2 regions of the Bacillus sp. FDAARGOS_235 genome follow, and region 2 is predicted to be linked to the other one. Evidence: predicted binding sites of a transcription regulator. Region 2 holds the regulator's gene; the other holds the start of a gene.

Region 1 (7,470 bases), 570 kb from region 2:
GAAAAAAAAGTAAGACTTGTACTTGAGCTTGCAAAAGCAGCTGGGCCGGAAGGAATGGTTGGCGGACAAGTGGCGGATATGGAAGCTGAAGGGAAACAACTTACGATTGATGAGTTAGAGTATATTCATAAGCATAAGACCGGGAAACTACTTGAATTCGCTGTACTTGCAGGAGCGATACTTTCTAATGCTACAAAAGAGCAGGAAGAAAAGTTACTTGAGTTTGCAAAAAATATTGGCCTAGCTTTCCAAATTCGAGATGATATTTTAGATGTAGAAGGAACCGAAGAAGAGATTGGAAAACCGATTGGTAGTGATGTTTCCAACGAAAAGAGCACATATACGACGTTATTTACTGTAGATAGAGCAAAGAATATTTTAGAAGAAACAATTGCAAAAGCAAAAGATGCGATTAGCTCCTTGCAATTACAAGATGAATATTTACTATCTATTTGCGATTTGATTGCAAAACGTAATAACTAATATAACAGCGTTTTCATTTGTTGAGTCATTCATCATTTTATGATATAAATGTAGGAAAAGGTTTTTCTTTTCTTGTTATTGGCAAAAATATATGTAGATTACATTGCCGTTATCACTTCGTGTTAGCGGCTATTTTTTTCAACGCATAAAGAAATATGGTTTATAATAGGATTAGGGCACAATAGACTGGTTGATAGCAGGGTAAGATAAAGGATAGAAAAGAAAATTTCTTGTGTTGTGTAAATGTTTTTTATAATATTTGACATGTTGACAGATTATGAAATGAAAGTGAGTGATCCATGTGGATCTAACGCAAATTCAAAACCCTAGTTTTTTGAAAGATATGTCTATCAGTGAACTAGAGGGATTGAGTGAGGATATTCGTAAATTTTTAATTGAAGAGCTCTCTCAAACAGGTGGACATATTGCACCTAACTTAGGTGTAGTAGAACTCACAATTGCTCTGCATAAATTATTTGATAGTCCGAAAGATAAATTTTTATGGGATGTAGGACATCAATCCTATGTACATAAAATTTTAACAGGACGTGCGAAGGAATTCGGTACATTAAGGCAATATCAAGGTCTATGTGGTTTTCCAAAACGTTGTGAGAGTGAGCACGATGTATGGGAAACAGGTCATAGCTCGACATCACTATCTGCTGCAATGGGAATGGCTTTAGCACGTGATTTAAAGAAAACGAAAGAATATGTTATACCAATCATTGGAGATGGTGCTTTAACAGGTGGAATGGCCTTAGAGGCATTGAACCATATTGGGCATGAAAAGACAGACATGATTGTTATTTTGAATGACAATGAAATGTCAATTGCACCAAACGTTGGTGCGCTTCATAATGTACTTGGTCGTTTACGTACCGCAGGAAAATACCATTGGGTAAAAGATGAACTAGAGTATATATTGAAAAAAATCCCAGCAGTCGGTGGGAAAGTGGCTGCAACAGCAGAGAAAATAAAAGATAGTCTTAAATATTTACTAGTATCAGGCGTCTTTTTCGAAGAGTTAGGCTTTACATATTTAGGTCCAGTCGATGGGCACGATTATGAAAAGTTATTCGAAACGTTGCAATATGCAAAGAAAACAAAAGGTCCAGTACTTGTTCATGTGATTACGAAAAAAGGAAAAGGTTATAAACCAGCTGAGAGTGACGTAATTGGAACTTGGCATGGAACAGGCCCGTATAAAATTGAGTCAGGTGACTTCGTTAAACCGAAGGAAGTTGCACCAGCATGGAGTGCTGTTGTTAGTGAAACAGTACTTAAGTTGGCGAGAGAAGATGAGCGTATTGTTGCAATTACGCCTGCAATGCCTGTTGGATCGAAACTTGAGAAATTCCAAAAGGAATTCCCGAATCGTATGATCGATGTAGGTATTGCAGAACAGCATGCTACAACAATGGCAGCAGGTATGGCAACGCAAGGGATGAAACCATTCTTAGCAATTTATTCAACGTTTTTACAAAGAGCATATGACCAAGTTGTTCATGATATATGTCGTCAAAATTTAAATGTTTTCATCGGAATAGATCGCTCTGGATTAGTAGGAGCAGACGGTGAAACACATCAAGGTGTATTTGATATCTCGTTTTTACGTCATTTACCGAATATGGTAATAATGATGCCAAAAGATGAAAATGAAGGGCAACATTTAGTGTATACGGCGATGCAATATGAAGATGGACCAATCGCTTTACGTTATGCACGTGGTAATGGTCTTGGCGTTCATATGGACGAAGAATTAAAGGCAATTCCAATCGGCACATGGGAAACGTTAAAAGAAGGTACGCAGGCAGCTATTTTAACATTTGGTACGACAATTCCAATGGCAATGGAAGCAGCAGAGCGTCTTGAAAAGGCTGGAGTTTCAGTGAAAGTAGTGAACGCTCGCTTTATTAAACCAATGGATGAAGCGTATTTACATGATCTCTTAGGAAAAAATATACCGATTTTAACGATTGAAGAAGCTTGTTTAATCGGTGGTTTTGGAACTGGAGTAGTTGAATTTGCATCTGAGAACGGATACCATAGTGCATTAATTGAAAGAATGGGTATTCCAGATCGTTTCATAGAGCACGGTAGTGTAACAAAATTATTAGAAGAAATTGGTTTAACGACAGATGCTGTTGTAGACCGTATTCATACAATGATTCCATCAAAACAAAAAAGGGCGTAACAAATGAGTGCAAAAAAAGAAAGAGTAGATGTACTATTAGTAGAGCGAGGGCTTATAGAAACACGTGAGAAAGCGAAACGTGCTATTATGGCTGGACTCGTATATGCGAATGAGATGAGACTCGATAAGCCAGGAGAGAAGATCCCACAAGATACAGAGATTACGGTAAAGGGACAAGTTATGCCGTATGTAAGCCGTGGTGGTTATAAACTTGAAAAGGCACTGGAGACATTTCATCTAGATTTACAAGATAAAGTTATGATAGATATTGGTTCATCAACTGGTGGCTTTACAGATTGTGCGCTTCAAAATGGAGCGAAACTATCTTATGCATTAGATGTAGGATATAATCAATTGGCGTGGAAATTGCGTCAAGATGAGCGTGTTGTCGTAATGGAACGTACAAATTTCCGTTACGTGACACCAGCAGACTTAGAGCGTGGTTTACCACAATTTGCTAGTATAGATGTTTCATTTATATCATTAAAACTAATACTGCCAGTTTTAAAAACAATGCTTATGCTTAACGGTGATGTAGCAGCGTTAATTAAACCGCAGTTTGAAGCTGGAAGAGAGCAAGTTGGGAAAAAAGGCATTGTTCGTGATAGAAAAGTGCATGAAGCTGTCGTAGAAATGATTGTCGATTTTGCTTTAAAAGAAGGCTATGATGTAGAAGGTTTAACATTCTCACCGATTACGGGTGGAGACGGTAATATTGAATTCTTAATTCATTTAAAATGGCATGGTGAACGTGATGAGAGTGGCAAAAATCATTCTCCAATTTCTATTGAGCAAGTTGTTACAGAAGCGCATGACGTTCTAAAACAAAAAGGAAAAGGGGAATAACATATGTTGTTCCTCTTTTTGCTGTAATTGTATAATGATTGTAAAAACAATTGTGTACAAGTAACGAATTATAAGTTAACATAAATAAGTGAAGTATACCAATGTTTAAACTATGGTAAGAGATAGTGTGAGGTGCAAATGTATGAATAAAGGTCAGCGCCATATTAAAATCAGGGAAATTATTGCGAACAAAGAAATCGAAACACAAGATGAATTAGTTGATATTTTACGTAATGAGGGATTTAATGTAACGCAAGCAACAGTATCGCGCGATATTAAAGAACTGCACTTAGTGAAGGTGCCATTACATGATGGTCGCTATAAATATAGCTTGCCAGCAGATCAACGGTTTAACCCGTTACAAAAATTAAAACGAAATCTAGTGGATTCATTTGTAAAATTAGACACGGCAGGACATATGCTTGTGCTAAAAACATTGCCTGGTAACGCTCATTCACTTGGAGCACTTATTGATCATTTAGAGTGGGATGAGATCATCGGAACCATCTGTGGTGATGATACTTGCTTAATTATTTGCCGTACACCTGAGGATACAGGTGTTGTCTCTGATCGTTTCTTAAATATGTTGTAACAAAAAAATCTTGTTTGCTTTCCTCTGTAAAGTGGAAAGTGAACAGGATTTTTTTAGCGGTTAAAAATGTGAATTTTTAATTGTAATATAATATTTTGTTTGAATAAAATTAGAAAATAGGTGGATTGACCCGTAAAACGAATGTTTGGTACAATGGAGCGGGTTAGAAGAGTACATACAAACATATAGTATGACTATTTGAATAAAGAACTGAGAAAAGCCCTTAGTAGGGGATTAGTTTATAACGAGGTGAATGGGGCATTGTTATCGGAATTATCGATTAGAAACTTTGCTATTATTGAGGCATTAAATATTTCTTTTCAAAAAGGTTTAACAGTTTTAAGTGGTGAAACAGGAGCTGGAAAATCGATTATTATTGATGCGATTAGTTTACTTGTAGGTGGCCGTGGTTCAGCGGAATTTGTTCGATACGGAACAGAAAAAGCTGAGATAGAAGGGTTATTTTATGTGGAAGACGACAAGCATCCATGTATTGAAAAGGCAGAAGAGTTAGATATAGAAATAGAAGACGGCATGATTATTTTGAAGCGTGATATTGCTGCAAACGGAAAAAGTGTATGTCGTGTAAATGGGAAACTTGTCACCCTTAGTATATTAAAAGAGATTGGCAAAACGCTTGTTGATATTCATGGACAGCACGAAACGCAAGACTTAATGAATGAAGAGCGACATCTGTTTATGCTCGATCATTTTGATGGGGAGCGTATTGTTAAACAGTTGGATATATATCAAACTGTTTACGCTGACTATGAGAAATTAAAAAAACAATTGAAATCGTTAAGTGAAAATGAACAACAAATGGCACATCGCTTAGATTTAATTCAATTTCAGCATGAAGAAATCCGTAAGGCTGATTTAAAGAAGGATGAAGAAAATGAATTAACTGAGGAACGATTGCAAATTTCTAATTTTGAAAAGATTTATAAAGCGTTAGGTGATGCATATCGTTCGTTAAGTGCTGACGGACAAGGATTAGATAATGTAAGAAGTGCAATGGGACAAATGGAGAGTATTACACATTTAGATGAAGTATATCAAGAAAATCATGATTCAATTGCAAATAGCTATTACTTATTAGAAGAAGTTGCGTATCAACTTAGAGAAAATCTCGATATGATGGAATATGATCCGAATCGTCTAGATGAAATTGAAACACGTTTAAATGAAATTCGTATGCTAAAGAGAAAATATGGAAATAATGTAGAAGAGATTTTAGCGTATGCTGATAAAATTGAGCAAGAAATTTTTACGATTGAAAATAAAGACGTTCATATTGAAACGACGAAGAAGCAGTTAAAGGAATTAGAAAGTGTTATTCTGAAAGAAGCAACGTTGTTAAGTAATATGCGTCATGAACTTGCAGAGCATCTTACAAATGCTATTCATCAAGAATTAAAAGAACTATATATGGAAAAAACGAAATTTGAAGTGAGAATCATGAAGAGAGAAGGAAATGCAGAAGAACCTCTTGTGGAAGGCGCACCGGTGCGCCTTACGGCGGACGGCTATGATCACGTGGAGTTTTATATTTCAACGAATCCCGGTGAACCGTTAAAACCACTTTCAAAGGTCGCTTCAGGTGGAGAGTTATCTCGTATTATTTTAGCTTTAAAAAGTATTTTTTCTAAACATCAAGGTATTGCATCTGTTATTTTTGATGAAGTGGATACTGGTGTGAGTGGTCGAGTTGCACAGGCTATTGCGGAAAAAATTTATCGTGTATCAGTAAACTCACAAGTGCTTTGTATTACGCACTTACCTCAAGTAGCTTCAATGGCGGATTCGCATTTATTTATTCGAAAACAGGTAGCGAATGATCGGACAATTACATCAGTTACCGTTTTAACTATGGAGGATAAAGTAACAGAAATAGCTCGAATGATTTCTGGTGTGGAAATTACAGATTTAACGACAGAACATGCGAAAGAGTTACTTACGCAAGCGCATCATTTTAAACAGACAGCAGAGGCTATCCAGTAATGGATAGCTTTTTTTCTCAAATGAAGATTTCTTAATTCTTCCGGTTATAAATAAAGCACTGCAAGGAGAGATTAAAAAGTGAAGCCAAGAGGCTGAATGTGGGGTAGGAGCGAGGAGAGTGAACAAATTGAAATTAGAAAGATTTCGAAAAATAATAGGTCTTTGTCTCCTTGTTTCTTTAGTTTTTATTGGATGTTTTAAGCCGCTTCGGACGTTTATTTCATCCCCGAAGCAACTTGTTGTTTTTGAAGGACAACAATCAGAAATAGCTTCATTACCAGTTTTTAAAGCTTCATCTACAAATAGCCATGTATTTACAGTGAGTTCGAATGAACAAAAACAAGGACTTATGGTAAATTCTCATCAAAATGGTGAAGCGGACATGGTGTTCCAAATCGCTGGTTTTCCAGTAAAAAAAGTAAATGTGAAAGTATTAAAAGATTTTAAAGTTATTCCAGGTGGACAATCAATTGGTGTGAAATTAAACACAAAAGGTGTACTTGTTGTAGGCCATCATTTAATTCAAACTGAAAAAGGTAAAATATCTCCTGGTGAAACAGCTGGTGTGCAAATTGGAGATATGATTACTGAAATTAATGGTAAAACAATTGAAAGAATGAGTGATGTCGCACCATTTATTCATAGTAGTGGTGAAACAGGTGAACCACTTAACCTTGTTTTGTTAAGAGATGGAAAATACATTCGCACGAAATTAACACCACAAAAAGACAGTGGGGAATCGTCTTATCGTATTGGCTTATATATACGTGATTCGGCAGCTGGAATCGGAACAATGACATTTGTTCATCCAGATTCTATGAAATACGGAGCACTGGGTCATGTCATTTCTGATAATGATACGAAAAAGCCGATTCAAGTTGAAGATGGACAAATTATGCGTTCGACAGTTACATCGATTGAAAGAGGTAGTCATGGGAATCCAGGAGAGAAGTTAGCAAGGTTCTCACCAGATCGTGAAGTGATTGGCAATATTACAATAAATAGTCCGTATGGTATTTTTGGAAAATTAAATACAAATATGACAAACGGCGTAATGGATAAAGCAATGCCTATCGCATTATCTCATCAAGTAAAAGAAGGACCGGCAAAAATATTAACAGTTATTGATCAAGATAAAGTAGAAGCATTTGATATTGAAGTTGTTAGTACGGTACCGCAAAAATTTCCAGCTACAAAAGGTATGGTAATAAAAGTAACAGATAAGCGTTTATTAGCAAAAACAGGTGGTATCGTACAAGGGATGAGTGGAAGTCCAATTGTACAAAACGGGAAAGTAATCGGAGCCGTTACACATGTATTTGTCAATGATCCAACATCAGGGTACGGTGTTCAT
Region 2 (7,470 bases):
ATATGTATTAATAGTGTTAAGTCAAAATATACTGCAAAGAAATATAACGTTAAGAGATGCGAGAACGCAACAAGTTTTTGTACGAAAGTTAAGAGTAGAAACATATAGTATGATTTTAAAAGCAAAGTGGAGATTTTTTTTAGAAAAAAGGAAAACAAATCTAATTAATATATTAACTACAGAATTAGCTCGTGTTAGTTATGGGATTAATTTAATTTTACAATTGCTAGCTACTATTCTATTTACATTCATACAGGTAGGGCTTGCGTTTTTATTATCTCCCCAAGTCACTGTATTTGTTTTGGGCTTTGGCTTATTGTTCTTGGTAGCTTCTCGTGTTTTTATAAAAAAAGCACGGATACTAGGCGGTAAGACCTCAGAATTGGCAAAAGACTATCTTTCTGGTATAACAGATCATTTCAATGGAATTAAAGATATAAAGAGCAATACTTTGGAAGGATCACGTTTGGAGTGGTTTCAATCTATAACAAAAAAGATGAGTAGCGAACAAATGGAGTATATGAGAATAAGGTCAAACTCTCAATTGTTTTATAAAATTTCAATGGCTATATTAATTGCATTTTTTATATTTTTGTCAGTAAATATGTTTCAAGCGCAAACGGCCCAGTTACTATTAATCATTCTCATTTTTTCAAGATTATGGCCAAGGTTCATGACGATTCAGTCAAATTTAGAACAACTGGCTGCAAGCATTCCTGCCTTTAAGTCATTATGGGAATTGCAACAGGAGTGTAATGAAGCGGTTGAAATGCAGGATATATACATGCAAAAACATATAAAGCCGATTTGTATAAAACAAGGTATTGAGTGTAAGGATGTTTCTTTTCGTTATAATAAGCAAGAAGCTTTATATGCACTTCAAAACATTAATGTACAAATTCCAATAAATAGTATGACGGCAATTGTAGGACATTCTGGTGCTGGGAAAAGTACATTAATTGATGTGTTAATGGGGTTAATCCAACCAGAAAAAGGTCAAGTGTTAATAGATGGTACCCCTCTTACAACTGATAATTTATTATCATTAAGACAGGCTATTAGCTATGTACCACAAGATCCGTTCTTATTTAATGCTAGTATAAGAGAGAATTTAATGATGATTGACTCGAATGTAAATGAAGAACAAATTTGGGCTGCATTAGAATTTGCGGCAGCAACTGAATTTGTACGAATGCTTCCAAATGGACTTGATACACTGATTGGAGATCGTGGGGTGAGGCTTTCAGGTGGTGAACGTCAGCGACTTGTATTGGCTCGAGCTATTTTAAGAAAACCGTCGATTTTAGTATTAGATGAGGCTACGAGTGCGTTAGATACTGAAAATGAAGTGAAAATCCAATCAGCAATAGAAAGATTGAAAGGAACAATGACTATTGTTGTTATTGCACATCGCTTATCTACTATACGCAATGCAGATCAAGTTATTGTTTTAGGAAAAGGTGAAATTGTTCAAAAAGGTGAATTTAATCAACTAGCTAAAGAAAGAAAAGGTGTATTTCGAAATTTACTAGGGTCACAAATGGAAGTTGGTTCTTAGAGGAGAAAAATTGAATGAAGCTTTGTATGAATGCAGTTCGAATCGAATAAAATCTCGAATAATGGTGAACTACAACAGAATCTTATTCGGGATTTTATTTGCGCGTTTTTAAAGTCAGTGAATACATATAAACAAGTACCTTGCAATAAATAGTACCAAGTGGTATATTATGGATATATCTAGTACCGTGTATTGAACAGTACTAAACTAAGAAAGGAGGATTACATTTGAACGTTCAGTTTAAAAAAGGTGTGTTAGAGCTATGTGTTTTGGCACTTGTGAAACGTAAAGATAGTTACGGTTATGAACTTGTACAGCAAATTTCAAATAAATTTTTAATATCGGAAGGTTCAGTATATCCATTATTACGTCGTTTAACGAAAGAGGGATATTTTCAAACGTATTTAAAAGAGTCCACGGAAGGACCGCCTCGTAAATATTATCAGCTAACAGAGCAAGGAGAGACGCAACTTCATTTGTTAGTAACAGAGTGGAGTGATTTTGCGAAAGGGGTACAAGAAATTATTGAAGGGGTGAATTGGGATGAATAAAGAACAATTCCTTAGAGAATTATCGAATCAGCTTAGAAAGTTACCGGAAGAAGAGAGGAAAGATATTTTATTTGATTATGAAGAGCACTTTCAGTTTGGGATAGAAGAAGGGAAAACTGAATTAGAAATAATAAAAGGACTTGGTTCTCCTAAAGTAATTGCAAAAGAATTACTTGCGATGTATCGTTTCGATGAAATGAAAAAAGATCCATCGACTTCAAATGTTACAAGAGCTGTCATGGCGGCGATTGGACTTAGTTTATTTAATTTTATTATCGTGTTAGGCCCTTTAGTTGCAATTATCGGTTTTATATTTTCTTTTTGGGTCGGTGGGATTGCTAGTGTAGTGACACCATTTTTCGTTATCGTAAAAGTATTTATGGGCACTTTTATATGGTTGGATCTTTTCGTTAGTATAACATTTGTTGGAGTAGGTTTGTTGTTATGTATGATAGCGTATTATAGTACGAAGTGGTTTAAAAGATTGTGCGTACGTTATGTGATATGGAACTTCAAAATGATAAAAGGGGAGTAGATGATGAAAAAAATATTGTTAGTAGCTATCGCTTGTATCATTATTGGAGTAATAGGGATTTCACAAACATATGAAAAAGCAGTACAAACTGCAGAAAAAGGCGATAAAGAAGACGTAATTAAAAACGAAACGTTAAAAAATATAGAAGTTAAGTTAGGGGCTGGGGATATTGTCGTCCAAAAATCTCCGGATGCCTCTTTTTATGTAAAGCAAACAGGAGATGTAAGTAAACAAGAAATTCGTATTACTGAAGATGGTGACACATTAAAAGTTATTGGGGAAAGAAAAAAAGATGTTTCGTTTGATTTTTCCTTTTACAATTTCGGATTTCAAACGTCTACATTGACTATATTTGTACCAGAACGTTCTTACCAAGAGATCAAAGTAAATTCAGCAGCTGGACAAATAGAAATAAGTGATGTGAAAAGTGACCGCGTAAATGTTGGAACGCTGGCAGGAGAAGTGGATTTGAAGTATGTAACAGCTAAGAACGTAGAGGGATCTACAAAAGCTGGTGAGGTGAACTTTAAAAAGGTTATGGGGAAAGTAACAGCAAAAACGACTAGTGGGGATGTATATATTATGGATCATGATCCTAAGTATGATGTAGAGGCAAGCTCAACTGCTGGAGATGTAACTATTACTTTATCGGAAAAACCAAAAGATGCAGTAATAACTGGGCAAACTCCTGGTGGAGATGTGACAATTTTTAATGAGGAAAATAAAAACGTAACAATTGGTAATGGGAGTAAAAAGATTAGCGGCAAAACGGCTGCTGGAGATGTTACTATAGAAACACGTTAATAATAGATGAGAAGATAGATTCATTCGAGTTTTTTGGAATGAATTAAAATCTACCAATATATAAAAGAAGATAATTCCCTATATAAATAAGGGAATTATCTTCTTTTATTATTTTTAATGTAAATCACGATATACGCCAATTACTTTTCCAATAACTGACACTTGTTTTAAAATGATAGGTTCTAATGAAGAGTTTTCCGGCTGTAGACGGAAGTGGTCTTTTTCTTTATAGAAACGTTTAACAGTTGCTTCGTTATCCTCTGTTAAGGCAACGACAATTTCACCGTTGTATGCAGATTGTTGTTGGCGGACAACAACTAAATCTCCATCAAAGATACCAGCTTCAATCATGCTATCTCCAGAAATACGTAACATAAATACTTGATCTGATCCAGAAACGATACTAGCTGGAAGTGGGAAGTGCTCTTCTACACTTTCGACTGCTGTAATCGGTAAACCGGCAGTAACTTTTCCGACGATTGGAACTTGAATAACAGATTGTGTTTCTGTATCCATTCGGTCATCGCCTAAAATTTCGATTGCTCGTGGTTTTGTTGGATCGCGTCGGATATAGCCCTTTTCTTCTAGTCGTGATAAATGTCCGTGCACTGTAGAACTAGAAGCGAGACCGACTGCTTGACCGATTTCACGTACGGAAGGTGGATATCCTTTTTCTTGTACTTTTAGCTTAATAAAGTCGAGAATGTCTTGCTGGCGTTTCGTTAACTTTTCCATGTTTTCTAACACCTCGTTTTCTTTCGTTTTTCTTATTAATAAGTATAACATGCGAAAAAACATTCTACAAACATAAGTTCGAACAAAAGGGAGATTTATGATACACTAGAGAGAAAATATAGCGAGAAAGAAGGGTTCAAAATGAATGCAATTGTTTATGCACGTGTGAGTACAACAAAAGAAGCACAAGAAACATCGTTATTGCGTCAAAAGGATGAATTATTGCATTTAGCTGAGCGCTATGAAATGAATGTGACAAAAGTGATTGAGGAACAGGCTAGTGGCTATACAATTGAACGTGATGGCATATTAGAAGTATTAGATACAATTCGAGATGAACAAGTTGATGCACTTCTAATACAAGATGAAACACGTCTTGGTAGAGGGAATGCGAAGATTGCGTTAATGCATTGTTTACATAAAGAGGGAATAAAAGTATATACACATACGCATAATGGTGAATTACAATTGTCGGATTCTGATTCGATGGTATTAGATATAATTAGTATTGTTGAAGAATATCAAAGAAAGATTCATAACTTGAAAATTAAACGTGGTATGCAACGCGCGGTAGAAAAAGGCTATCGGCCAGAAAATAATTTGAAAAATCGTCATTTAAGCGTAGGGCGAGAGAAAAAAGAAGTGCCAATTGAGGAAATTGTACGTTTGCGCAAGAGTGAACTCACTTTCGAAGAAATTGCGGCAACGCTTCGTGGATTTGGTCATAATGTTTCAAAAGCGACTGTACATCGTAGATACGTAGAGTATACAAAGCAATTGCTTGATAAAGAAGAGTAACTATTGTATGATAATAATCAGTTTTGATTAGAAGGGGGATTCGAGATGCTTAATCACGAACTCGTTGAACGCATTAACTTCTTAGCGAAAAAAGCAAAAGCTGAAGGTTTAACTGAAGAAGAACAACGTGAGCGTCAATCGCTACGAGAACAATATTTAAAAGGATTTCGTCAAAATATGTTAAACGAACTTAAAGGAATTAAAGTCGTTAACGAAGAAGGTACAGATGTTACACCAGCGAAATTAAAAGCTTTAAAAAAGCAAGATAATGCAAAATTAAATTAAAAGATGGGCGAAGCCCATCTTTTTTATTTGTTATTTAATAACTTTCCAGTTGTTATTTCTCGTTGCTTCTATTCTTTTATGCTTCAATATATAGTTAGCAATAAGTTCAGACATATCTGTTGGAATATCTTTTATTACTGGTTTATTTTGAAACATGAAGAAGTTCCCTCCGCCGTTTGCTCGATAATTATTCATAACAACGTCATATTCTTCATTTATATCGAGTGTAGCGCCTTTATACTGTAAAGACTCTACTCTTTCACCAATTGGTTTTGAAATGTTTAATACATACGAAATCCCTTCCCACATATCGTAATTATAATGCGCAGGTTTTGGTTCTATGAATGCAGGATTAACAATTATATCTCCAACTTTATTTAATGTGAAATAAGAAGCAGAAAGTTCGAGAGCATCTTTTATATCGGCTCCAGTCACTCGAATAACTTTTAATGTGTTTGGGTAAATATAATTGGAAACGATATCCCGCATTGTGACATGTTTCGGGAATCCTGGAGATGTATTATGAAACAAACTTGTACAAGAAATAGAAACGTTAGCTATATCCATCTGGATTTTATTTATGAATTCAATAAAAGGATGGTCTTGCAAACGAGTTTGCATAGCATCTGAAATTCGCATGTCTCCATGAATGATGCCAATAGGCTGATCAAGCCATTTTTGTGTTTTCTCTTCATAATCGGCGACCAAGGAAAGAACATCTTTGTCGGCCTCGATTCCTTGCACAGGCAATAATTGTGCGTAACTATTTTTCTTTACCCATTTTTGTTCTGTTTTTTCGAATATTACTTTTACCTTTCCAACGGAGTGTCCATTGCATCCGGTCTGTAAAATTGTTACACCATTATCTAAAGTTTGAGCAATTTCTCGGTGTTGGTGGCCTGTTAGTAAAATATCTATACCATCAATTTCATCATACATTGCGTATCCTTGGTTTTCACCTGTTAAAACTTCAGTCGGTACTCCTGTTTGAAAATCGCGTTCAAATCCCCCGTGATAGGCTACGACTAGTAAATCGGGCTGCTCATGTTTACGGATGTAAGGAACCCACTTTTTTATTGTTTCTAATGCATCTTCAAATAGTAAATCTTTAATATGATGGGCCTGTTCCCAATTCGGGATGTAATGTGTTGTTGCCCCTAAAATAGCAATTTTTATATTTGATTCAATATGTTTTATTATATAGGGTTTCCCGAAATAAGGTTCTTTTATGTTTTTATCTAAAATGTTTGCTGATAAGTACGGGAAGTTTGCAGTTTCTACAGCATGATTTAATATATCCATTCCATAATTAAATTCATGATTGCCGATAATTGCAGCATCATAATTTAAATAGTTGGCCAATAAGGACATTGGATTTTTCTTATCTTTTTCGTATGTAGCGTAATGATAAGTTAAAGGTGTTCCTTGTATGAAATCACCGTTATCAACTAAAAGAACGTTTGTATTTTTGGAACGTTCTTTTTTTATAAGAGTAGAAATTTTAGCTAAACCAATTTCTGCTTTGGAGTTATCTTGGTAGTGAATTGGATACACAGTACCATGTACATCGCTTGTTAATAAAATATTTAAAGTTACAATTTGATTTTGATTCAATACCATTCACCTTTTCTATTGTTATCTTTCAATTAATCATATCAAATATATGAAAAGAATTTTAATCAGAATGTATAGAATGTGTAAAGATTCTGTAAATAAGTAATTGTTTGTAAAAATATGTGATATATTTCTTCATGTTTACGGAAGGTTATTTTATAACAACGAAAAATGGAGGCATTCACATGTTGAAAAAAGTTTTTGCAATGAGCACAACAGTTGTACTAGCAGCGGGGTTATTAAGTGGCTGTGGAACGAAGGAATCAAGTGCAAGTAAAAATGAGGATACGAAAAAAGGTTATGTACCGAAGACGTTAAATGTTCAATTTGTTCCTTCTCAAAATGCAGATACGTTAGAGGCAAAAGCAAAACCATTGGAAAATCTATTAAGTGATAAATTAAACATTCCGGTAAAAGTTAGTATTTCAACGAATTACAATACAATTGTAGAAGCTATGGCATCAAAACAAGTAGATGTAGGATTTTTACCTCCAACAGCGTATGTGTTAGCGCATGAGAAAAAGGCTGCAAACGTAATATTACAGGCGCAACGTTTTGGGGTAGATGATGAAACTGGAGCTCCCACAAAG

What was found. Region 2 encodes LexA, which represses DNA repair genes until DNA is damaged. Its sites were predicted from a motif close to CGAACATATGTTCG; they were not measured.
Region 1: a site for LexA is predicted at 4,250-4,263, ahead of recN (DNA repair protein RecN). Genes of this name have one in related genera too.

The regions. Positions count from the first base shown of each region.
Region 1 is NZ_CP020437.2:4,127,284-4,134,753, forward strand. Features, by position in the region: gene ispA ((2E,6E)-farnesyl diphosphate synthase) at 1-483, shown strand, start outside; gene dxs (1-deoxy-D-xylulose-5-phosphate synthase) at 785-2,677, shown strand; gene A6J74_RS23610 (TlyA family RNA methyltransferase) at 2,681-3,523, shown strand; gene argR (arginine repressor ArgR) at 3,666-4,115, shown strand; gene recN (DNA repair protein RecN) at 4,377-6,116, shown strand; gene spoIVB (SpoIVB peptidase) at 6,235-7,470, shown strand, end outside.
Region 2 is NZ_CP020437.2:4,696,248-4,703,717, forward strand. Features, by position in the region: gene A6J74_RS26600 (ABC transporter ATP-binding protein) at 1-1,558, shown strand, start outside; gene A6J74_RS26605 (PadR family transcriptional regulator) at 1,786-2,109, shown strand; gene A6J74_RS26610 (DUF1700 domain-containing protein) at 2,102-2,644, shown strand; gene A6J74_RS26615 (DUF4097 family beta strand repeat-containing protein) at 2,645-3,448, shown strand; gene lexA (transcriptional repressor LexA) at 3,563-4,183, opposite strand; gene A6J74_RS26625 (YneB family resolvase-like protein) at 4,325-4,981, shown strand; gene A6J74_RS26630 (DUF896 domain-containing protein) at 5,027-5,266, shown strand; gene A6J74_RS26635 (bifunctional metallophosphatase/5'-nucleotidase) at 5,297-6,880, opposite strand; gene A6J74_RS26640 (phosphate/phosphite/phosphonate ABC transporter substrate-binding protein) at 7,066-7,470, shown strand, end outside.